3 regions of the Billgrantia tianxiuensis genome follow, and region 3 is predicted to be linked to each of the others. Evidence: predicted binding sites of a transcription regulator. Region 3 holds the regulator's gene; each other region holds the start of a gene.
The links. The regulator sigma-54, encoded in region 3, starts transcription at its own class of promoters, with help from an activator protein. The targets are predictions, from matches to a motif close to TGGCACNNNNNTTGCTNT.
Positions count from the first base shown of each region.

Region 1: a site for sigma-54 is predicted at 5,619-5,636, ahead of EKK97_RS23145 (NCS1 family nucleobase:cation symporter-1). Genes of this name have one in related genera too.
Region 2: a site for sigma-54 is predicted at 4,315-4,332, ahead of EKK97_RS06580 (nitrate reductase). Genes of this name have one in related genera too.

Region 1 is NZ_CP035042.1:4,934,881-4,942,754, reverse strand. It holds gene EKK97_RS23170 (ABC transporter permease subunit) at 1-112, shown strand, start outside; gene pstA (phosphate ABC transporter permease PstA) at 109-1,671, shown strand; gene pstB (phosphate ABC transporter ATP-binding protein PstB) at 1,686-2,501, shown strand; gene phoU (phosphate signaling complex protein PhoU) at 2,536-3,264, shown strand; gene cysZ (sulfate transporter CysZ) at 3,281-4,012, shown strand; gene EKK97_RS23145 (NCS1 family nucleobase:cation symporter-1) at 4,048-5,556, opposite strand; gene EKK97_RS23140 (nitrilase-related carbon-nitrogen hydrolase) at 6,148-7,014, shown strand; gene hydA (dihydropyrimidinase) at 7,043-7,874, shown strand, end outside.
Region 2 is NZ_CP035042.1:1,381,421-1,389,294, reverse strand. It holds gene EKK97_RS06590 (Rho termination factor N-terminal domain-containing protein) at 1-488, shown strand, start outside; gene cobA (uroporphyrinogen-III C-methyltransferase) at 498-1,457, opposite strand; gene EKK97_RS06580 (nitrate reductase) at 1,417-4,185, opposite strand; gene EKK97_RS06575 (ANTAR domain-containing response regulator) at 4,615-5,256, shown strand; gene EKK97_RS06570 (CmpA/NrtA family ABC transporter substrate-binding protein) at 5,253-6,293, shown strand; gene EKK97_RS06565 (NAD(P)/FAD-dependent oxidoreductase) at 6,578-7,874, shown strand, end outside.
Region 3 is NZ_CP035042.1:3,205,955-3,213,828, reverse strand. It holds partial or broken gene yjgA (ribosome biogenesis factor YjgA) at 1-66, opposite strand, end outside; gene pmbA (metalloprotease PmbA) at 214-1,554, shown strand; gene EKK97_RS15050 (HPr family phosphocarrier protein) at 1,683-1,952, opposite strand; gene rapZ (RNase adapter RapZ) at 1,954-2,874, opposite strand; gene ptsN (PTS IIA-like nitrogen regulatory protein PtsN) at 2,921-3,391, opposite strand; gene hpf (ribosome hibernation-promoting factor, HPF/YfiA family) at 3,398-3,706, opposite strand; gene EKK97_RS15030 (RNA polymerase factor sigma-54) at 3,816-5,234, opposite strand; gene lptB (LPS export ABC transporter ATP-binding protein) at 5,389-6,114, opposite strand; gene lptA (lipopolysaccharide transport periplasmic protein LptA) at 6,122-6,649, opposite strand; gene lptC (LPS export ABC transporter periplasmic protein LptC) at 6,663-7,268, opposite strand; gene EKK97_RS15010 (KdsC family phosphatase) at 7,281-7,838, opposite strand; gene EKK97_RS15005 (KpsF/GutQ family sugar-phosphate isomerase) at 7,863-7,874, opposite strand, start outside.

The sequences.
Region 1 (7,874 bases), 1.7 Mb from region 3:
GATGCTGGCGGCCCTGCTGCTGTTCCTGTTCACCTTTCTGGTCAATACCTTGGCCGAAGTGGTGAGAAGCCGGCTGCGGCGCCGCTATCGCTGGCTCGACGGTGCGCCATGAGAGCGAACCGCGCCAAGCGTCGTCCGATCCGCTCGGAAGGGCCCTGGGCCTGGCTGGCTGCCGGTAGCGTGGCGCTGTCGCTGCTGATGCTGGGCGGGCTGTTGCTGCTCCTCGCCACCCGTGGGCTGGGCCACTTCTGGCCCGCGGCGGTAGCGCAGGTCGAGATGGAGGATGGCCGGCTGCTGTCCGGACGCGCAGTGCGTGAACTGCCGCTGGAGCAAAGCGCAGGGCGTGAGCGGCTCTATTTCACTGCCAACCGCGATCTCGACGGCCAGGTATGGCACTGGCTGCCGGTGAACGACATCGTCGCGAGCGAGACTCCACAGGACCTGATCGTGCTGGAGCGGAGCCGGTACGGGGAATTCATCGGCCGGCTGGTGGCACTGGGCGACGCCGAAAGCGTGCAGGAGCCGCAGGCACAGGAGGCGACCTGGGAGCGACTGCAGGCACGCCTGGCGACGCTACAGGAGCTGCGCGGCGAGCGCGAACGGCTGCGTCGGGAGGTGATCAGGCCGCTGATTAGACGGCTGGATGTCGACCCGAGCGATGCCCAGGCGCGGCAGGCGCTGGCCGAGGCCAACGAACGGGTGCGTGCCCTGCAGGAGGCGATGCGTGGCGAAGTAGCGCTGCTCGAGAGCGTCGACGGGCGGCGCCTGGTACAGCCGCTGGAAGAGGTGCTGCGCGCCTGGCGACCCAACGCCATGTCGACGGTCGAAAAGCTGGGGGCCTGGGGGCGTGGCGTATGGCGTTTTCTCGCCGAGGGGCCGCGCGATGGCAACGCGGCCGGTGGCGTATGGCCGGCTATCTTCGGCACCGTGCTGATGGTGCTGCTGATGTCGTTGCTGGTGACCCCCTTCGGCGTGCTGGCGGCGGTCTACCTCAACGAGGTGGCACATCAGGGCCGCTTGACGCATCTGGTACGCATTGCCGTGCGTAACCTGGCGGGGGTGCCGTCGATCGTCTATGGCGTGTTCGGCCTTGGTGTGTTCGTCTACGGTATTGGCGGCTCGCTGGACGAGTGGTTTTTCAACGATGCCCTGCCTTCGCCCACCTTCGGTACCGGAGGGTTGCTATGGGCCTCGCTGACTCTGGCACTGTTGACGCTGCCGGTGGTGATCGTGGCCACCGAGGAGGGGCTGGCGCGGATCCCCGTGCAACAGCGTGAAGGCGCCCTGGCGTTGGGTGCCACGCGGCTGGAGACCCTGACCCGGGTGGTACTGCCGATGGCGGTGCCGGCCATGCTTACCGGGGTGATTCTGGCAATCGCTCGCGCTGCCGGGGAGGTGGCGCCGCTGTTGCTGGTTGGGGTGGCCAAGCTGGCGCCCCAGGTGCCGGTGGACGGCGAGTTCCCGTTCCTCCATCTTGAGCGCAAGTTCATGCACCTAGGCTACCACATCTACGATACCGCCTTTCACGGCAACGATGTGCAGGCGGCCATGCCGCTGGTCTACGCCACTGCGCTATTGCTGGTACTGGTGATCCTGGTGCTTAACCTGACTGCCATATTCCTGCGCCATTATTTCCGCGCGCGTCACGGCGTGCAGCCGCGCCCATGTTGAGGAAACGCCCACCGATGACCATGCCGCCGCGCTTTCAGCCGTCCGCCACGGGTTCGATCATCGACTTCGCCCCCGAGGCCAGCTGCTTCCAGATCGAGGGGCTGAGCCTGGCTTATGGCGACAAGCGGGCGCTGCGCGATATTTCTCTGCGCGTCCCCCGGCATCGTGTCACGGCGTTCATCGGCCCGTCGGGTTGCGGCAAGTCGACCCTCCTGCGTGCACTCAACCGCCTGCACGACCTCAACGAGGAGGTGAGTCACGAGGGCAGGATCCTGCTCGAAGGAGAGGACATCCACGCACCGCAAGTGGCCGTGGACGAATTGCGCCGACGCGTCGGCATGGTGTTCCAGGTACCCAACCCCTTCCCCATGTCGATCTACGACAACGTGGCCTTCGGCCTGCGTCTGCAGGGAGGACTGACGCGCCGGCGCATGGACGACATCGTCGAGTGGGCGCTGGATGCCGCAGCGCTGTGGGGGGAAGTGAAGGATCGCCTGCGCGCCTCGGCCTGGTCGCTTTCCGGCGGCCAGCAGCAGCGCCTGGTGATCGCCCGCTCGCTGGCGGTACGCCCCGAGGTGCTGCTGCTCGATGAGCCGGCCTCGGCGCTGGACCCGATCTCGACGCTCAAGATCGAGGAGCTGATTCGCGGATTGAAGTCGCAGCTGACCTTGATCCTGGTCACCCACAACATGCAGCAGGCGGCGCGGGTCTCCGACTACACCGCCTTCCTGCAGGATGGCGAACTGGTGGAGTACGCCCCCACCGACACCCTGTTCACCAACCCCAGCCTGCGCCGCACCGAGAACTACATCACCGGTCGCATGGCCTGAACGGGAACGTCTACCGCGACCCGAGGAGAGCACGATGGACATCACCAGCGAAACTCATAGCCAACACATTTCCCGCCAGTTCAACCAGGAGCTGGAGGCGCTCAAGACCCAACTGATGACCATGGGCGGGCTGGTCGAGCAGCAGGTCCAGGAGGCGATCCAGGCGCTGCTCGACAGCGACAGCCGCCTGGCCGAGAAGGTGCGCGACCGAGACCGAGACGTCAACGCCATGCAGCTCAAGATCGACGATGAGTGCACGCGGGTCCTGGCCCGGCGCCAGCCGGCCGCCTCCGACCTGCGCCTGGTGCTGGCGGTGATCCGTGCCACCGCCGACCTGGAGCGGATCGGCGACGAAGCGAGCAAGATCGCACGCAACGCCCTGACGCTGATCGACAGCGGCAACAACGTGCGCGGTCTGGTCGAGGTGCGTCACATCAGCGAGCACGTGCGGCGCATGCTGCGCGATGCGCTGACCGCCTTCGCACGCTTTGATACCGAGCTGGCGCTGCAGGTAGTGCACGAGGACGACTCGGTGGACGACGAGTACGGCAGCGCCATGCGCTCGCTGATGACCTTCATGATGGAGGACAGCCGCGCCATCGGCCCGGTACTCAACGTGATGTGGATCTTGCGCGCGCTGGAGCGGGTCGGCGATCATGCCGACAATCTCGCCGAGTACGTCATCTACCTGGTCAAGGGGCTCGATATCCGCCACATGGACCCCGACCAGATCGATGAAGATGCGCTGACGCGCAAGGAGTGATGGGAAGAGGATTCCGATGCTGGATGCCTTCACGGCGCTGTCTCGCGGGACGCGGCTGGTCTACGGCCGCGGCCTGCGTCGCTACGTCTACGCCCCGATCGCCGTCAACCTGACGGTCTACTCGGCCATGCTCTACTACGTGGTAAGCCACTTCGGCGGCTGGCTGGAAAGTTGGATGGCCCTGGTGCCGGCCTGGCTCGGCTGGCTGGAATGGCTGATCTGGCCGCTGTTCGTGGTCAGCCTGGTGTTGATCGTGTTCTTCACCTTCACCCTGGTGACCCATCTGATCGCCGCGCCCTTCTACGGCTTCCTGGCGGCCAAGGTGGAAGTGCAGGCCACCGGCCGGCCGCCGCTCGACGATCGCGGCCTGGCGCGTACCGCGGTGGACGCCCTGGGGCGTGAGCTGGTCAAGCTCGGCTACATCCTGCCGCGGGCCCTGGCGTTGTTCATCCTCAGCTGGGTGCCGGCGCTCAACGTCGCCGCGCCCTTCCTGTGGGCGCTGTTCTCGGCCTGGATGATGGCCATCACCTACCTCGACTACCCCATGGACAACAACAAGGTGAGCTTCGCCGACATGCGTCGTCGGCTCGCCTCGCGTTCCTGGCAGACCCTCACCTTCGGCGGCTGGGTGACGCTGATCACCTGGATCCCGCTGGCCAACCTGTTCCTGCTGCCCGGCGCCGTCGCCGGCGCCGTGCTGATGTGGGATCGCCACTATCGCGGCGAGCGTGATATCGCCGCGACTTGAGGGGCCGCTAGCCGAGCGTTCTCATGCGGGTCGACTCACAGGTGGCGCTCCATATCCATGGCGGTTGCCTGCACGGCCTGACCGGCCGGAGTCAGCATCAGGCTCATGACATAGTAGAGTACGGCACCCAACAGCGAGCCGGTGAACCAGCCATAGTCATAGAACCAGTACATGGTCCCGGTGGCCAGCGACAGCAGGGTCAGCGAGACGGGAACGCCGAAGGCGATGAAGCCGGCCAGGTTGAAGGCGGGGTAGACCCGGCCGTCCTGGTAGAGGCTCGGTACGTCGAGCCGCTGGCGCTTGATCAGGAAATAATCCACCGCCATGACGCCCGCAATGGGCCCCAACAGACTGGAATAGCCCAGCAGCCAGTTCGAGTACATCTGCTCCAGCGAGACGCCGGCACCGATCACTCCCGCCTTTTGCAGCAGGTCGTAGCCCATCAGCAGCACGCCCACGAGGCCGGTCAGCAGCACGCCACGCGTATGGTCGACCAGTTTGGGCGCCACGTTCTGGAAATCGTTGGTGGGCGAGACGATGTTGGCTGCCGTGTTGGTCGAGATCGTGGCCACGATGATCAGCACCATCGCAATGCCGACCCAGAACGGATTATCGATCATGCCGATGAGGTTGACCGGGTCAGCGATGGTTCGACCGACCAGGGACTCCGAGGCGGCCGTCATCACCACGCCGAGGGCGGCGAAGAAGAACATGGTCAGGGGCAGGCCCAGCACCTGGCCGACGATCTGATCCTTCTGGCTTTTGGCAAAGCGACTGAAATCTGGGATGTTGAGCGATAGCGTGGCCCAGAAGCCCACCATGGCCGTCAGGCCGGCGAGGAAGTAGCCAACGACCGAAGCGCCTTCCGGACGCGAGGGAGGCTGTGCCAGCAGTTCGGTCATCGACATGTGCGGCCAGGCCCAGAACATCAGCCCGATGCCAACTGCCAGCAGCAGGGGGGCGGCCAGCGTCTCCAGCCACTTGATCGATTCCGCCCCGCGGATCACCACGTAGAGATTCATCGCCCCGAAAACGAAGAAGCCGATGACCTCGCCGATGCCCCCCAATGCCTGCCAGGGCGGGAAGAGCGCAGCGAGCAGCAGGTGAATGGCTAGGCCGCCGAACATCGTCTGGATGCCAAACCAGCCGCAGCCGACCAGGGCGCGAATCAGGCAGGGCACGTTGGAGCCGAGGATGCCGAACGAAGAGCGCAGCACCACCGGGAAGGGAATGCCGAACTTGGTTCCGGGAAAGGCGTTCAGCGTCAGCGGAATCAGTACGATCACGTTGGCCAGCAGTATCGCCAACAGGGCCTCGCCCACGCTGAGCCCGAAATAGGCGGTCAGAACGCCGCCTAGGGTATAGGTGGGCACACAGATCGACATCCCGACCCAGAGCGCGGCGATGTTCCATCTCGACCAGGTCCTTTCACTTGCCTTGGTGGGTGCGATGTCGTCGTTGAACCGTGGACTATTGCGTAAGTCGTCGCCTACCTCGAGTTCGATCAGGCCCTTCCTGTCCAACATCCTCGATGACTGGGTCATTGTTGTTCTCCGTCACTCGGTGCATGAGCTCATTGTTGTGTTGGTCTTGGTCTTGCCGGCAAGAAGCAATATGTATGCCCATTGCCATTCGATTGGCTGACTCCCGCGCCGAATCGTCCAGCTCGATACACTTTCCGAATGCTAAGTTTATGTTTTAAAAGCTGACTATAAAGACAGCAATGTTAAGGGTGAGCTGGGCAAAGACTACTGAGGAGGTTTCCGCTCCCCACGGAAAAGCGCCTCATGACAGACTAGTCACTTTCCAATTTGGTTCAAGATTCCTTAACAGGCTAATTTTAATTACCAAAATTAAAACATAAACTTTTGATTTAAAAAGCAAAATAAAAATACAGCATAAGTTCATAGTTGGGGCATTCCTCCTTCGCTCTGGTGCAAACGCCTGATGAGGCGATGATTTTTCCTTGCTCGACAAGAGCTTGAGTCAGGCCATGGCGAATTCAACGTTTGAGTCTTGCTATCCCGTGGGAGAGCAACTAATTTCAAAAAGCTGTCTGTTGAGTCAGCTTTTTGAAATTGCCCGTGCCGATGCGGAAAGCGCAGGCTGACAACAATCACAACAGGATCGAAGAGATGCAGAAGATGACGATTGGCCTGATTCAGATGGGCCTCAAGACCAGTACCGACCTGGAGCCCGCGGCGATTCGCGATGCCATGAACGAGGCACACCTGCCGCTGATCGAGCAGGCTGCCCAGGCCGGCGTGCAGGTGCTCTGCTTTCAGGAAGTGTTTAACCAGCCCTATTTCTGTCCCAGCCAGGATGCGAAGTGGTATGCGGCCGCCGAACGGGTACCGGATGGCCCCACTTGCCGAATGATGCAAAAGCTTGCCGCCGAGCATCGCATGGTGATGGTCGTACCGATCTATGAGGAGACCGTGACCGGCGTCTATTACAACACCGCTGCCGTGTTCGATGCCGACGGCAGCTACCTGGGCAAGTACCACAAGACCCACATCCCCCAGGTCGCCGGCTTCTGGGAGAAATTCTTCTTCAAGCCGGGCAAGTCGGACTGGCCGGTCTTCGATACCGCCTACGGCAAGATCGGCGTCTACATCTGCTACGACCGCCACTTCCCCGAGGGCTGGCGGGCGCTGGCACTCAACGGTGCCGAGGTGATCTTCAATCCGTCGGCGACCGTGGCCGGATTATCCCAGTACCTGTGGGAACTCGAGCAGCCCGCGTCCGCCGCCGCCAACGGCTGCTTCATTGCCGCCATCAACCGTGTCGGCACCGAGGCGCCGTGGAACATCGGCGAATTCTACGGCAGTTCCTACATCGTCAATCCGCGCGGGCAGATCGAGGCCCAGGCCAGCGACAAGGCGGACGAACTGCTGGTTCATGAGATCGACCTCGCGATGGTGCGTGAGATACGCAACAACTGGCAGTTTTTCCGCGACCGTCGCCCGGAAGCCTACGGGCGTCTCACCGACGGCGAATGAAGACAACAACGAAAGGGAGAAACGCGACATGAGCCTCTTGATTCGTGGCGGCACCGTGGTGACCCATAGCGATAGCTACCGGGCCGATATCCTGTGCGCCGACGGCAAGATCCAGGCCATCGGCCTTGGCCTCGACGCTCCCGCCGGCGGCGAGGTGATCGATGCTGACGGCCTGTACGTCATGCCGGGCGGCATCGACCCGCACACGCACATGCAGTTGCCCTTCATGGGCACCGTGGCCAGCGAGGACTTCTACACCGGCACTGCCGCGGCGCTCGCTGGCGGTACCACCTCGATCATCGACTTCGTGATCCCCAACCCCGGCCAGTCGCTGATGGAGGCGTTCGGCACCTGGCGCGGCTGGGCCGAGAAAGCCGCCGCCGACTACGCCTTTCACGTCGCCATCACCTGGTGGGACGACAGCGTGAGCGAGGAGATGGGCACCCTGGTGCGCGAGCACGGCGTCAACAGCTTCAAGCACTTCATGGCCTACAAGGGCGCCATCATGGCCACCGACGATATCCTGGTGCAGAGCTTTTCGCGCTGCCTGGAGCTTGGCGCGATACCCACGGTGCACGCCGAGAACGGCGAACTGGTCTACCACATGCAGCAGAAGCTGTTGGCCGAGGGCATGACCGGGCCCGAGGCGCACCCGCTGTCGCGGCCGCCACAGGTCGAGGGCGAGGCGGCGAGCCGCGCCATTCGCATCGCCAGTACCCTTGGGGCCCCCATCTACCTGGTCCACGTCTCGACCCGCGATGCCGTCGACGAGATCGCCTACGCCCGACAGCAGGGCCATCCGGTCTACGGCGAATGCCTGACCGGCCACCTGGTGCTCGACGACAGCGTCTATCAGGATA
Region 2 (7,874 bases), 1.8 Mb from region 3:
CCTGGAACGTCAGTGAGCGAACCCAGCGCAAGAAGGTGATCGAGTATCTCGAGCAGATGATCGAGGAACTCAAGGCAGCCGACGCCGCCGAGCCGCTCCCCTTCAGCGTGGGCGAGCACGAACACGTGTATGGGCTCAACCTGCGCACCAAGGCCGAGCTGCTCGACATGGCGAAGGAGTACGGACTCTCCGGTACTTCCAAGATGAAGCGGGAAGAGTTGCTGGAAGCCGTGAAGGAGCGGATCGCGCAGCAGGGAAATAGCCGTAGCGACAACGGCAGAGACAGAGACAGCGCTAACGACAGCGCCGAGTTCGACAAGCGACAGCCGGACGGCGATGCAACGGAGCTCGAAGCGAAAAGCAAGGACGAGCTATACCGGCTGGCCAGCGAGCGTAGTATCGGCGGCCGCTCGAGCATGAACAAGACACAGCTCGTGCATGCCCTCGCCGCTCGCCGCCAGCGCCCCGGCTCGGGCTCGCGGGCCTAGTTCATAGGACTAGTTCGTGGGATTAGCCGTGGTATTGCCTTGCGCGATCGCGGTTCGCGCCGGGCTGGTCGCCACCATGCGTACCACGCTGCCCACCACGATCAGGCAGGGCGAAGGCAGTGGCGAGGCGGCCAGCTTCTCCGGCATGTCGGCCAGGGTGCCCACCAGCGAGGCCTGCTCGGGCAGGCTGGCGTTGGCCACCAGCATGATCGGCCAGTCGTCGGGCAGCCCATTGCGGCGCAGCCCGGCACAGATGGCCTCGACCTTGGTCAGGCCCATGTAGAAGATCAGCGTCTCGTCCTGGCGCGCCAAGGTGGCCCAGTCGGGCTCGCCGTCCTTGCGGCACAGTTGGGCGGTAATGAAACGCAACTGCTGGGAATGGGCGCGGTCGGTCAGCGGGATACCCATGCCGGCGGCGGCGGCCGAAGCGGCGGTGATACCGGGCACGATCTCGGCCTCTATCCCGGCTTCGGCCAACGCGGCGAGTTCCTCGCCCATGCGCCCGAACACGCCGGGGTCGCCGCCCTTGAGCCGCACCACCGACTTGCCCTCCCGCGCCAGCTTCACCAGCAAAGCGCCGATCTCGGCCTGGGGCACGCTGTGGTGGCCACGCTCCTTGCCCACGTAGTAGCGCTCGTGGCCGGCGGGAATCAGCGCCAGCACATCGTCGCCCACCAGGCGGTCATAGACCACCGCCTCGGCCTGCTGCAGCAGGCGCGCGGCCTTGAGCGTGAGCAGCTCGACATCGCCGCTGCCCGCCCCCACCAGATAGACCCGGCCGGCGCGACACTCGCCGTCCAGGGTCAGGGTGGGCGCCTCGACGCGCGTGGAACGGCCGAACGGCGAACGCACGATATGACCCAGGCCGTGCAGCCGCGAGAACGCCGCCTGCCCCAACGCCCGGGGCCGCTGCGCCCAACGCCACAGCTCAGGCGACAGCAGTGATTTCAATTGGCTCAGCGCTCGCATGGGCCTTCTCCTCTTCGATCAACGATTTCAGCTCGGGAACGCAACTTCCGCACTGGGTGCCGCAGGCCAGCCTGGCGCCCAACGCCTCGACGCTGTCATCGCCTTCACGGATAGCCTCTAGGATAGCGCGTTGGCCCACCTGATGGCAGCTGCACACCACCGGCCCCTGATTGGCGGCGCCGTCGTCGCAGCCAGCCAGCAGCCGACGGCGATGCTGCGCCGAGAGCCCCACACCGGCTCTGGCCTCCTCGAAGCGAGCGTCGAGCCAGGCCAGGTTGGGCAGCTCTACCGGCGGTCCCGCCATCAGCCACCAGCGCAGGCGTCCCGCGGCATCCACTCCGGCGGCACGTAGCCTTCCGGTAGCCGGATCGGTGCACCACAGCGTCGGCGCCACCGGCAGCGTCGCCTCGAGCCAGGTCAGCCAGTCGCGCTGCGCCGCTTTTTTCGCAACCCCGCCGCAGGCGCTCTCGCCACCGGCCAACTGCCAGCGCTGGCAGCCGTGCAGCGGAATGCGCGCCCAGTAGCGGCTCTCGTCGCACCAGCTCGATTCCGCCACGCCCAGGTCGTCGGCCACCAGCAGGGTGGCCTCCCACTCCACCGCCAGCGGGGCCAGCGCCACCGCGCCGTGCTTCGATTCCGGCTGGCCGGAGACCGGATCGAGATGCGCTTCGAGCAGCGTCCCCATGCGCGCCGTGCCGCTGAAATAGCCGCTCCAGTGCATCGGTACGAACACCTCGCCGCGACGTTGTCCGCGCGACAGCCGCACCCGGCCGACATAGTCGCCACCCGCTCCCTCCAGGCGCGCCAGGCCATGCTCCGCCACGCCCCATTCGGCGGCATCTTCCGGGGTGAGTTCGATGAACGGCTCGGCGCGGTGATTCATCAGCCGCGGCGCACGGCCGGTGCGTGTCATGGTGTGCCACTGATCGCGCACGCGCCCGGTATTGAGCCGCAGCGGACGGGCCGCGTCCAATGCCTGGGCCGGCGGGCGCGGACGTACCGGCAGCAGCCGCGCGCGGCCGCCCGGCGTGGCGAAGCGGCCATCGGTAAACAGCCGCGCGGTGCCGTGGGGGGCCCCGGCGTTGACCGGCCACTGGATCGGCGCCAGGGCATCGTAGGCGTCGCGGTCGAGCCCGGCCAGGCCAGAGATATCGAACAGCCGGCGGCTCTCACCCGGGCCCTCACCGTTCTCGAAGCCCGAGAGCCGGGCGTGCTCGTCGAAGATCTCGCACGGATGGGTATAGGCGAACGCCTCGCCGAAGCCCAGCCGCTTGGCCACCTCGCAGACGATCCACCAGTCGTGCCGGGCCTCCCCAGGCGGAGGCAGGATGCCGCGCTGGCGCGAGATGCGCCGCTCGGAATTGGTCACGGTGCCGTTCTTCTCCGACCAGCTCGAGGCCGGCAGCACGATATCGGCATAGGGCAGCAGGTCGGCGTTGGCCATGCACTCGGAGACGATCACCAGCGGGCATTTCTCCAGCGCCGCACGCACCCGGTCGGCCCGCGGCAGGCTCACCGCCGGGTTGGTGGCCATGATCCACAGCGCCTGCACCTCGCCGCGCTCGATCGCCTCGAACAGTGCCACCGCCTTATGGCCGGGCGCCTCGGGCAGGCACGGCACCAGCCGCTCAGTGGCCCAGAAGCGCGTGACCCGGTCTCGCGCGCCGGGTGTGTCGTAGTCCATATGAGCGGCCAACTGGTTGGCCAGCCCGCCCACCTCGCGCCCGCCCATGGCGTTGGGCTGGCCGGTGATCGAGAAAGGTCCCGCCCCCGGCAGGCCGATCTTGCCGCCGGCCAGGTGGCAGTTGATGATGGCGTTGCCCTTGTCGGTGCCGCTGCTCGACTGGTTCACCCCCTGGGAGAACAGCGTGACCACATGCAGGTGGCTGGCGAACCAGTAGAAGAAGGTCTCCAGGCGCTCGGCATCGACATCGCAGTCGGCGGCGATGGCCTCCACAGCGGCATCCTGCTCCCGCGCCGCGGCAAGCGCCTCTTCGAAGCCCTGGGTATGCGCCTCCAGGTAGACCCGGTCGAGCTTGTTGCGCTTCGCCATCCACGCCAGCAGCCCGGTGAACAGGCGCGCATCGCTGCCCGGCTTGAGCCCCAGGTAAAGGTCGGCGATCTCGCAGGTATCGGTGACCCGTGGGTCGATCACCACCACCCGCAGCAGCGGGTTGCGCTGCTTGGCCACCTTCAGCCGCTGATAGAGCACCGGATGGTTCCAGGCCAGGTTGGAGCCCACCAGCACCACCAGCTCGGCCTCTTCGAGATCCTCATAGCTGCATGGCACAGCGTCGGCGCCGAAGGCACGCTTGTGGGCCGCCACCGCCGAGGCCATGCACAGCCGCGAGTTGGTATCCAGGTGCGGCGTACCGAGAAAGCCCTTGAATAGCTTATTGGCGACGTAATAGTCCTCGGTGAGCAGCTGCCCGGAGAGGTAGGCGGCCAGCGCCTGCGGCCCGTGGGCCGCCCGTACCGCCGCCAGCCGCTCGGCGACGGCCTCCAGCGCCGTATTCCAATCGGTCTCGACGCCGTCAACCCGCGGCCGGGTCAGGCGGCCATGATGGCCCAACGTCTCGTGCAGCGCCGAACCCTTCACGCATAACCGGCCGAAGTTGGCCGGATGCTCCGGGTCGCCCTGCACCTCGACGATCCGCTCGTTCTCGACGCTGGCCAGCACGCCACAGCCGACGCCGCAGTAGGGGCAGGTGGTTCGGGCCTCGCGCATGTCGATCTCCTGTCTGGTCTTGGCGAAACGACGACGCCCGCCAACGGCCGCCCCCGAAGGGTGGCGTTGGCGGGCGTCGTTGCCGCTTGGGGCACCGCATGGCGCCCTCTAGAGAGTATTGACCCGTAGCAAGCAGGAAGCGTGCCATCCACCGAAGAACGAGCGGGTATCAGGCAGATGCTCCTTCGTTCCTGACGCCCCTCCATGCTGCTTTGCACCATTTCCCCACGGCCGGTTCCGCCCTTGCACCAGACTGGTGCCAGTGAGCGAATCAGGCTCGCTCGCCACCAGCCAGTAGCACGCCAAATGCCCCACTGTCCGCGACGGAGTATCAGTTGGAACGTTTCTTGCATCGTGTTTCGCAAGAAGTACCACAGGAGCCGCTAGGCTCTTGCGCCAATGCAAAGGCGCGACACAGAGCGAGACCCTATGCCATCACCATCACCTCTGAACATTCTGTTGGTCGACGATGAGGTAGTGCGTGCCGCCATGGTCGAGGAAGCGCTGATGGCCGAGGGTCACCGGGTCATCTGCCGGCTGACGAGCCCGGCCAGCCTCAACGAGATGGTCGAGCGCCACCAGCCCGACGTGGTGATCATCGACATGGAGAGCCCCGACCGCGACACGCTGGAAAGCATGGCCCTGCTCAACCGCGAAAACCCTCGTCCGGTGGTGTTCTTCGCCGACCAACACGACTCCGACACGCTGCAGGCCGCGCTCAAGGCCGGCGTCAGCGCCTATGTGGTCGACGGCCTGGTGCCGGAGCGTGTGGAGGCCATCGTCGAGGTCGCCATCGCCCGCTTCGACGCCTTCCACAGCATGCGCCAGGAACTCGACAAGGCGCGCAACCAGCTCGCCGAGCGCAAGCGCATCGAACGCGCCAAGGGCCTGTTGATGAAGCACCAGAGCTGCGATGAGGAGCAGGCCTACCGCATGCTGCGCAAGCTCGCCATGGATCGCGGCCAGCGTATCGCCGAGGTCGCCGACAGCGTCATTGACATACTCGACCGCCTGAATCCGACCCTGGCATCGCCCCAGGGGCGACCCGACCAACGGGGATCCCGCTCATGAGCCACCCGCAACACCATGCCGCCAGCCCCGAACTCGAGCGTCTCACCCTCGGCTTCGTGCCGCTGCTCGACGCCGCTCTGTTGATCGTCGCCCGCGAGCAGGGCTGCTTTGCCGCCCAAGGCCTCGAGGTCAGTCTTTCGCGGGAGAACGCCTGGAGCACCCTGCGCGACAAGGTCGCTGCCGGCTTGCTCGACGGCGCCCAAATGCTCGCCCCCATGCCGCTGGCCATGAGCCTGGGGCTGGGCCGCGCCCCCTGCGAAACGCTTGCGCCGACGCTGCTCTCGCGCAACGGCAATACCATCACGCTCTCCACGTCGCTGTGTCAGGCCAGCGGCGCCGCGCTAGCAACAGACCCAGGCACCAGCGCCCTGGCACTGGGCGACTGGCTGCGCGGGCCGGGCAGCGGCAAACGCCCACGCTTGGCCATGGTCTACCCCTACTCCTGCCAGCACTACCAGCTGCGCGAATGGCTGACCCTGGGCGACATCGCCCCCGACCGCGACGTGGAACTGGTCGCCCTGCCACCGCCGCGCATGGTGGAAGCCCTGCGCAACGGCCAGATCGATGGCTTCTGCGCCGGCGAGCCCTGGGGCACCCTGGCCCGCCACTGCGGCGCGGGCCAACTGGTCGCCACTGGCGCCCAACTGTGGCAGGACCACCCCGAGAAAGTGCTCGGCGTGACCCGCTCCTGGGCGCAGCGCTACCCCGCTACCCTGGCCGCCCTGCTGCGGGCCCTGGCAACAGCCAGCGAGTGGCTGGCCGCCTCGCCGGATCACCGTCGCCAGGCACGGGAGTGGCTAGCCCTGCCGCCCTACCTCGACCGCTCGATTCGCCATCTCGAAACGCTCGACAACGACGCAGCCCCCATTCATCAGCATCTCTGCGGGGCGGACATGCTGCGCCCGACGCCACAGGCCGCACTGCACTTCGCCGCCCCCATCGTGAGCCAGCTCGAAGCGCAGGGCGGCCGCTTCGATCCCGCGCTACTGGCGGCATGCTACAGCCCTGTGCATTTCGATGCCGCAACGCACCATTGATGTGCATGGCCGGTGAAAGCTGAGTTTCCTCCGGCCAGCATCACGCCCCCAAGTCACTTTCCAACACACTGGCACACAAGGAAAAACTTCACGCACCAGGTACCTTGGCCAGAATCTTGATACCTGCAGGACAAAGCGGCGATCAAAGGCGATCGCCCACATGAATGCGACAACGACGTCTCTGTGCTCCCCGGTTCGATCCTCGAATCGACAGGGGAAGCGCCGAGGCGTCGTTGCGTTATAGGCCCGTCATTCTGACAAGCGCAGCGAGAGGAGGTGTTCGCATGCCACGGCGACATCCCGAGACATCCACCGTCGAGCATTTGGTCATCGTCGGCAACGGCATGGCCGGCCACCGGCTGGTCGAGGCACTCCTCGCCCGGACCGAGCGCCCCGCCAGGATCACGGTCATCGGGGCCGAGCAGGCGCCGGCCTACAACCGCATCCTGCTCTCGCCGCTGCTGGCCGGCGAAATGCAGCGCGAGGCCCTCACCCTGCGCAGCGCCGAATGGTATGCCGAGCAGGGCATCGAACTCATCCTCGGCGAGCGGGTGGAGAAGATCGACTGCGACGCACGCACACTCAGCACCGATGCTGATCGCCGGCTCGACTACGACCGCCTGGTGCTGGCTACCGGTTCGAACCCAGCCCGCCCGCCGGTGCCGGGACTCGAGCTTCCCGGCGTACACGTGTTCCGCGACCTGCACGACGCCGACGCCCTGGCACGCGCCGCCGAAAGCGGCCGCAACGCCGTGGTGATCGGCGGCGGCCTGCTCGGCCTGGAAGCCGCGGAAGGGCTGCGCAAGCGCGGCATGCAGGTGAGCCTGCTGCAGCGCGACGACCGCCTGATGAATCGCCAGCTCGACCTTACCGCCGCCCGCCTGCTGGAGAATGAGCTACGCGGTCGCGGGCTCGACATCCATACCGACGCCCAGCTCGAACGGCTGGAAGCCGACGCCGAGGGCCAGGTGTGCGCCGCCCTGCTCGCCGACGGCACGCGGCTCGCCGCCGACTGCGTGGTGGTGGCCATCGGCATCGTGCCCAATGCCGAACTAGGGCGCGTGGCCGGACTGGAGGTCAATCGCGGCGTGATCGTCGACGAGTGGCTGACCACCAGCGACCCGGCGATCCACGCTCTGGGCGAGTGCTGCGAGCACCGCGGCAACCTCTACGGCCTGGTCGAGCCGATCTGGCGCCAGGTCGAGGTGCTGGCCGAGCGGCTCTGTCTCGACCATGACCACGCCGATGACGAAGACGCACAGGGCTACGTCGAGAAACCGACCGCCACCAAGCTCAAGGTCAGCGGCATCTCGCTCTACGCCTTCGGCCCCACCGAAGCCGAACCCGATCACGAGGTACTCAGCTACCGCGATCCCCAGCAGGGCGACTACCGCCGCCTGCTGCTGAGAGGCGGCCGCCTGGAGGGCGCCGTGCTCTACGGCGACACCGCCTCCGGCCCCTGGTACTTCGAGCAGGCCCTGGCCGGTCGCGACCTCACCGCCTGCCGCGCCGCGCTGCTGCTCGGCGCCGCCGACGCCCAGGCCCTGCTCGACGACGCATCGAACGAATCACCGCACAGCC
Region 3 (7,874 bases):
CATTTCACGCTTGAGCTGCGACTTGCTGGGTCTTTCGTCGGAGGGGGAGGGAATATCCTGGGTCATGCCGCATCCAAGTGGTAAGGGATTGGAATTCGGTTGGCCATCGCGCAGCGAACAGGCCCGAATGGCAGCAGTATATCAGGCCGCCGCCTTGCGGCGGGAAGTGACACTTGCGAGGACCGGCTTGGCCGGTGAATGAGGGAGACACACATGACCAAGGCTTTCGATGCCGCTGCCCAGCAGGCCCTGCTGGAGTCCCGCGCCGAGCAGGCGCTGCTTCTGGCGAAGCACCTGGGGGCGGATGCCTGCGAAGTGGGAGCCAGTGTCGATCAGGGAATCGGCATCAGCGTACGTGAAGGAGAGGTGGAGTCCGTCGAACTCTCCCGCGACCAGGGAATTGCCGTCACGGTCTACCTGCGCGGCCACAAGGGCAGCGCCTCCTCCACCGATGCCAGCGATGCCTCGATCCGTGAGGTCGTGGAGAAAGCCATGGCCATCGCGCTGTATACCGGTGAGGATCCTGCGGCGGGGCTGGCCGATGCCGAGTTGATGGCCACCGACCTGCCGGACCTCGACGTGCACCACCCCTGGTCGCTCTCCACCGAACAGGCCGTCGAGCTGGCACTGGCCTGTGAAGCGGCCGGGCGTGCCGAGTCCGGCATCCGCCAGTCCGAGGGGGCGTCGCTCTCCAGTGGCGAGGGGGTGCGGGTGTATGCCAATAGTCATGGCTTCCTCGGCAGTCAGCGTGGTAGCCGGCATTCGCTGTCCTGCATGTTGATCGCCGAAGATGAGGGCGGCATGCAGCGCGACTACGATTACACCAGTGCGCGCAATCCCCGCGACCTGTTGGCCGCAGAGGAAGTGGGCAAGCGTGCCGCCGAGCGCACCCTGCGTCGCCTGGGCGCGCAGCGGCCGGCCACTGGGCGCTTGCCGGTGCTGTTCGATGCCACCGTGGCCAGCGGTCTCGTCGGCCACCTGATGAGTGCCATAGCCGGTGGTGCGCTCTATCGCCAAGCGTCGTTCCTGTGCGACCGGTTGGGTGAACCACTGTTTCCCGACTGGTTCAGCTTGGGCGAACGGCCCATGGAGCGCGGCGCCATGGCCAGCTCGCCGTTCGACAACGATGGCGTGCAGACTCGCGACAACGTTTTCATCGAAGCAGGGCGCCTTGCCAGCTACATGCTCTCGGCCTACAGCGCGCGGCGTCTTGGCATGCAGACCACCGGCAACGCAGGCGGGGCGCGCAACCTGCGCATCACGGCCCCGCTCGAGTCGCGCGAGGCACTGCTCTCGCGGATGGGTCGAGGCGTGCTGGTCACCGAGCTAATGGGGCAGGGGGTGAACGGTGTCACCGGCGACTACTCCCGCGGTGCGGCCGGCTTCTGGGTTGAGAACGGCGAAATCCAGCATCCAGTGGAGGAGTTCACCATTGCCGGCAATCTCGAAGCGATGTTCAAGGGGCTGGTCGGCGTGGGCAGCGACATCGATACCCGCGGCAGTATCCATACCGGCAGTTGGCTGATCGACGAGATGACCGTGGCCGGCTCATGAGCTGAATGGGCGCTTTACGCTTTCCCCATTAAGTTATCGGGAATGAGCGAGCGATGGCCAGGCCAGGCGAAGCCCGACGGCACTGCGAAGAGGGCTTCAACACCGCATGGCCGAGCGCAGCCATTCCCCTAGTTATCCTCTTCGAAGCGGGCCTCGAACAGAGCCTCGATGGCCTCCAGGGCCGCTTCGGCATCCTCTCCTGCGGCGCTGACCTCGAGTTCGGTGCCGCAGGGTGCGCCCAGCATCAGCAACGCCATGATGTTGTTGGCATCGGCCTGCTGGGGGCCCCGGCTGACGATGATACGTGCATTGAAGGGCTGGCAGCACTGCACCAGCTTGGTGGCAGCGCGAGCGTGCAGGCCGCGTTTGTTGGTCAGGATCAGCTTGCGGCAGGGCACGCTACGATTCCTTGTGGTCAGGCGTCTCGGCGGTCGGCTCCTGTGTGGCGGTGACCGGCGTATGGATACCGAGTTCGCGATGACGCAGGCGCACGTCCGGCTGCTGCTGTGCCAAGTGGTGCGCGAGACGTTCGGCGAGATAGACAGAGCGGTGCTGGCCACCGGTGCAACCGATGGCGACGGTAAGGTAGCTGCGGTGAGAATCGCGATACGCCGGTAGCCAGCGTTCGACCCAGGCGATGATATCGTCGAGCATTTGCTGAACCAGCGGGTACTGCTCCAGGAATTCCACGATGCTGGGCTCCCTGCCGGTGGCTGAGCGCAGGCGGGGGTCCCAATAAGGATTGGGCAGGCAGCGCGCATCGAAGACGATGTCGGCATCGAGCGGCACGCCGCCCTTGAAGCCGAACGATTCCACGGTCAGGGTCAACTGGTCGGCGCGATGGCTGGCCACCTGCTCGGTGATACGGCCGCGAAGGTCGTGCACCGACAGCCGCGAAGTGTCGATGATCAGGTCTGCCAGGTTGCGAATGTCGCTCAACGTGGCGTCTTCCGACTCGATGGCTTCACCCAGGGTCATGTCGCGGCCACGGGTCAGGGGGTGGCGACGCCGGGTGGCGGAGTAGCGCTCGTGCAGGATCTTGGCATCGGTCGTCAGGTAGACGATCTGGCAGTCGACCTGCTTGGCGCGCAGCTCTTCCAGCAGCCGCGGGAAACGTTCCAGGGCATGAGGCAGGTTGCGTGCATCGATGCTGACGGCGATGGAAGTCTGGATCGTAGGGGAGTTACGTAGCTCATCGACCAGCGACCCGAGCAGCATCGCCGGCAGGTTGTCGATGGCATAGTAGCCAATGTCCTCGAGCGCTTGCAGTGCGATCGATTTGCCAGAGCCGGAACGGCCGCTGATGATCACAAGCTGCATGAGGGTTCTCCTGATCAGGGGCTGGCCGAACGGCGTAACGAAAAATTCAGGCCGAGGACTGTCGTCGTATCGCTTCGATGAGACGCTCGTGGAGTTCGCGCTGGCTCTCGCATTTGCGCAGCCGTGCACGTGTGTCGGCATCGTTCATCACGCTGGCCACCTGGCTCAGCAGCGACAGGTGGGTGTCGTCGGCCTCCTCGGGTACCAGCAGTACGAAGACGAGATCGACCGGTTCGCCGTCGATGGCGTCAAAATCGATGGGCTCCGCCAGTTTGAGAAAAGCCGCCACGGGGCTATGGCAGTGTGGGCTACGGGCATGGGGAATGGCGACGCCATTGCCGATGCCAGTGCTACCCAGCCTCTCGCGGCCGACCAGCCGGCTGAAGACTTCCTGGCTGTCGAGGCTCGGAGTGTTCTGCGCAATGAAGGTGCTGAAGAACTCCAGCACCCTCTTCTTGCTGCCTCCCGGAACGTCGAACAGCGCGCGTTCCGGGGGCAGGATGGTTTCCAGTGTCATGGCAACTCAGCGAATGCCGGCGCCCTGGGCGCGCGCCTGGGCTTTTTCCTTGTGTTTGACCAGTTGACGGTCGAGCTTGTCGGTCAAGGCATCGATAGCGGCGTACATGTCGGGATCGGAAGCTTCGGCATGCAGGTCGGCGCCGGCGGCATGTATCGTACAGGCGGCTTGTTGGCGTTCCTTCTCGATCGAGAGCGTGACCTGCACGTTGGTAATGTTGTCATAGTGGCGTTGGACGCGGTTCAGCTTCTCGCTCACGTAGTCACGCAGTGAATCGGTCAGCTCTACATGATGGCCGGTGATGTTGACTTGCATGACAAGCTCCTTCGTCCTTCGGGTGGTAGCTCGATTGTAACCCTTTTTACTGCCCTGCAAACCCCCTCGAGCCGCCGAGATTGTCTGGCGTCAACGTTACGTGGAGGCCTCAGCGAAAACGCTTGCGCTCGCTCGAGGAGGGAATCCCCAAGGCCTCACGATACTTGGCAACGGTGCGGCGTGCCACCTGAATCCCGTCGTCTGCGAGCAATTCCACCAGGCGGCTGTCGGAGAGCGGCTTGCGTGGCGGCTCATCGGCGATCAGCTTGCGAATGCGGGCGCGAATCGCCGTGCTGGAGTGGGCGTCGCCATCGCCGTTGCCGCCGACATGGCTGGAGAAGAAGTACTTGAGTTCGAACACACCGCGTGGCGTGTGGATGAACTTTTGTGTGGTCACGCGAGAGATGGTCGACTCATGCATCTCGACGGCCTGAGCGATATCGGCCAGCACCAGGGGCTTCATGGCTTCCTCGCCCTGCTCGAGGAACTCGATCTGGCGCGCCATGATTTCGCGGCCCACCCGTAGCAGGGTGTCATTGCGGCTCGCCAGGCTCTTCATCAGCCAGCGCGCCTCCTGCAGGTGATCCTTGAGAAACTGATTGTCCTGACTCTTGTCGGCGCGGCGCACCAGGGCAACGTAGTCGGGTTGGATGCGCAACCGGGGCAGGGCGTCGGCGTTCAGCTCGACACGCCAGCCGGACTCGTCATGATAGGCAACCAGATCCGGCGTGACGTAGCTGCTGCCGACCTCGGCATAGGCGCTGCCCGGGCGGGGGTTCAGCGAACGGACCAGGGCGATGACCTCGTCCAAGGCTTCGTCGTCCAACCCCAATCGGCGCTTGAGCAGGCGGCGATCGTCGGCGGCCAGGGCTTCGAGAAACTGGCGCACCAGGCGGCGGGTCTGGGGTAGCAGGGGCGTGTCGTCGGGCAGGGTGGCTAGCTGCAGCATCAGGCACTCGCGCAAGTCGCGGGAGAATACCCCGGTAGGCTCGAACTGCTGCAGTCGCAGCAATACCTGCTCGACTTCCCGTACGGTCAGGCCGTCGAGGCCCTGCTGGCGCAGTCCGTCGCGGATCTCCTCCAGTGTCTGGGCCAGGTAACCGGCACCATCGACGGCATCGATCAAGCTCTCGGCGATAATGTGCTGGCGCTCGCTCAGGTCGGTCATCGCCAGTTGCCAGACCAGGTGTCCGGCCAGGGTCTGCTCCGAGGCCTGACGCTCGAAGTCGGGGCCTTCGCCAGTGACACCCGAGCCGCTGCCATGATCGGGGTAGGTATCGGTCCAGTCGCTGTCGGTCGACAGCTCGTTGGGTATTTCGCTGGCCCAGTCTTCGCTTTGGGCTTCGCTGACGGCCTGTTCACCAAAGCCGTCGTCGAGCTCCAGCATGGGGTTGGATTCCAGCGCCTGTTGGATCTCCTGGCGCAGGTCGAGAGTCGAAAGCTGCAGCAGGGCGATGGCCTGCTGCAGCTGGGGAGTCATGGTCAGCTGGGTGCCGACACGCAGTTGCAAAGATGCTTTCATGGCCATGAGAATACGGGGCTCATTTGCCGGAAAACTCTACCCTAGACCGGCGTGCGATGACTTGCAAGCGAAATAACTGCAATAAGCATGCCATCGGCAATATTCATGCCTTTTGAGTAACTTTTAATTTAAATCATAGTGTTGCCGGGGTGGTTGGGGTTTAGAGCCGGAAATCCTCTCCCAGGTAGACTTCTCGTACCCGCTTGTTGGCGAGAATGGCCGCAGCGTCCCCTTCGGCGATGATCTGGCCGTCGCCGACGATATAGGCCGAATCGCAGATATCGAGCGTTTCGCGAACGTTGTGGTCGGTGATCAGGACACCGATGTTGCGTGCCTTGAGCTGACGGATGATGCCCTTGATCTCGCCCACCGAGATCGGGTCGACCCCGGCAAAGGGTTCATCGAGCAGAATGAACGCCGGTTCGGTGGCCAGGGCGCGGGCGATCTCGACACGTCGGCGTTCGCCGCCGGACAGGCTCATGCCCAGGTTGTCGCGAATGTGGGTGACGTGGAAGTCCTCCAGCAGGCGTTCGAGCCGCTCGTGCCGCCCGTGGCGGTCGAGGTCCTTGCGCGTCTCGAGGATGGCCATGATGTTGTCGGCCACCGACAGCTTGCGGAAAATCGAAGCTTCCTGCGGCAGGTAGCCGATACCAGCCTGGGCACGCTCGTGCATCGCGCTGTGCGAGAGGTCCTGGTCATCGATGTGGACTTCGCCAGCATCCGCTTTCACTAGCCCGACGATCATGTAGAACGAAGTCGTCTTGCCGGCCCCGTTGGGGCCGAGCAGGCCGACCACGCAGCCCTGCTCGATGGAGAGGCTGATGTCGTGTACCACGCGGCGGCGTTTGTAGCTCTTGGCCAGGTGCCGGGCATGCAGGGTCTTCATTGGCATCTCAGCGCTCCGGCTGCAGGGTCATGCGGATACGCTGGCGCCCCTCGACGCCTTCGCTTTCGGCACGGGCCTGGACGACGCGGCGATCGAGGAAGTACTCGAGATAGCCGCCGTCGAAGGTATCGCCGCCCTGGTGCAGTTCGGCGCGGTCGATCAGTTCCACCCGTCGTTCGGCCACATGATAGATAATGGTGCGCCCCCAGCCGCGTACCACGGGCTGCTCGGGATCGGGCTGCTGTTCGATGTAGGCGCGTTCGCCGCGTGCCGTGGCACGCGAGAGTTCGCCGGCAGCATTGCGTTGGAACTCCACCCGGTCGCCGGTCAGGCGCATGCTGCCCTGGCGAATATCGACATCGCCGGTGTAGACCGCCGTGCCGGCACGGTCGTCCAGGTCGAGCCGGTCGGCCTCCACTTCGATGGGCTGGTCGGCATCGCGCTGCTGCGCCATGGCCGAGCCGGCTACCCACGCCATGCCAACCAGCGCCAGGGTGAGCAGCGTTCGGGCGGTTGGGAGCTTGCATCGCTTCATGGCGTGAAATCCTCTAGGTTGACGGCTTCGGCGGCCTGCCCCGGCTGGGCCCCTTCCGGGGGTGGTGGCCGCGCACATTGTCGGTCAAACGCGCCCGGTTGTCATGGATCCAGGCATCGAAGCGCTCGCCGCGCATGCGCTGCGGCGGTTGCTGCAGCAGGGCGGGCGTATCGCTCCAGGCGTGTCCTACGTTGGAGTCGAAGTGCAGGATATCGGTGTCGAGCTGCCAGCGCTCCTCGGGGGCAAGGAGTCGAGCCTCGCCAGTGAGCGTCAGCGGGTTGCCGCTGGGGCCGAGCCGTCCTTCGGTGGCGTTGGCGATCCACAGTCGGCCCTCGCGGTCGATCAGGTGGGCCAGCGGCGTGACGGCGCGGGTGACGTCGTCATGAGGCGTGTGTACCAATCTAGGGCTCTCCAGGCGTTGATGAGCCCTGCCGCTGGCATCGAAGCGGGTCAGTTGCGCCTGCTCCAGGTAGTAGTCAGGCTCGCCGGCTTCGTCCGTGGGCACCGGGCCCGGCGCCGGCGCTTGCCAAGGGTCCAGCCAGGCGATTAAGCCGCCCAGGGCGACCAGCAGCAGGAAAAGCCAGACACGAAATGAGGGGCGCGGCAACCGGCGCAGCATATCCAGGTGGCCTCAGCGCTTGCCGTGGAGGTAGGTGTCGATCAGGGCGTCGCGATGCCCCTGGGCCTCGAGCAGCATGTCGCAAATCTCGCGCACCGCGCCATGTCCACCGCTGCGTTCGGTGACATGGTCCGCCAGGGCGCGGATATAGGACGGAGCGCCGGGAACGGTGATGCCGATGCCGGCGCGCTGGATGGGGGCCAGATCGGGCAGGTCGTCGCCACAGTAGGCGACTTGCTCAAGTTCGATTCCCTTGCGCTGGCATAGCTCGCGCAGGATGGCGAGCTTGTCTTCACAGCTCTGGAAGACATGGTCGACACCGAGGGCCGCGGCGCGATGGCTGACCATGGGCGACTCGCGTCCGGTGAGAAAAGCCACCTGGAGGCCGGCGCGACGCAGCAGCTTGATGCCCAGGCCGTCCTGAGTATGGAATGCCTTGATTTCGACGCCGTCGGATTGGAAGTAGAGGCGGCCGTCAGTGAGGATGCCATCCACGTCCAGCGCCAGCAGACGAATCCTGCGCAGGCGGTCGAGAAGGCGTGGATCGATAGTAGAGGTGGCCAGAGCCATGGGCTCTCCTTGGTCAGGGTGATGTCAGATCACGCC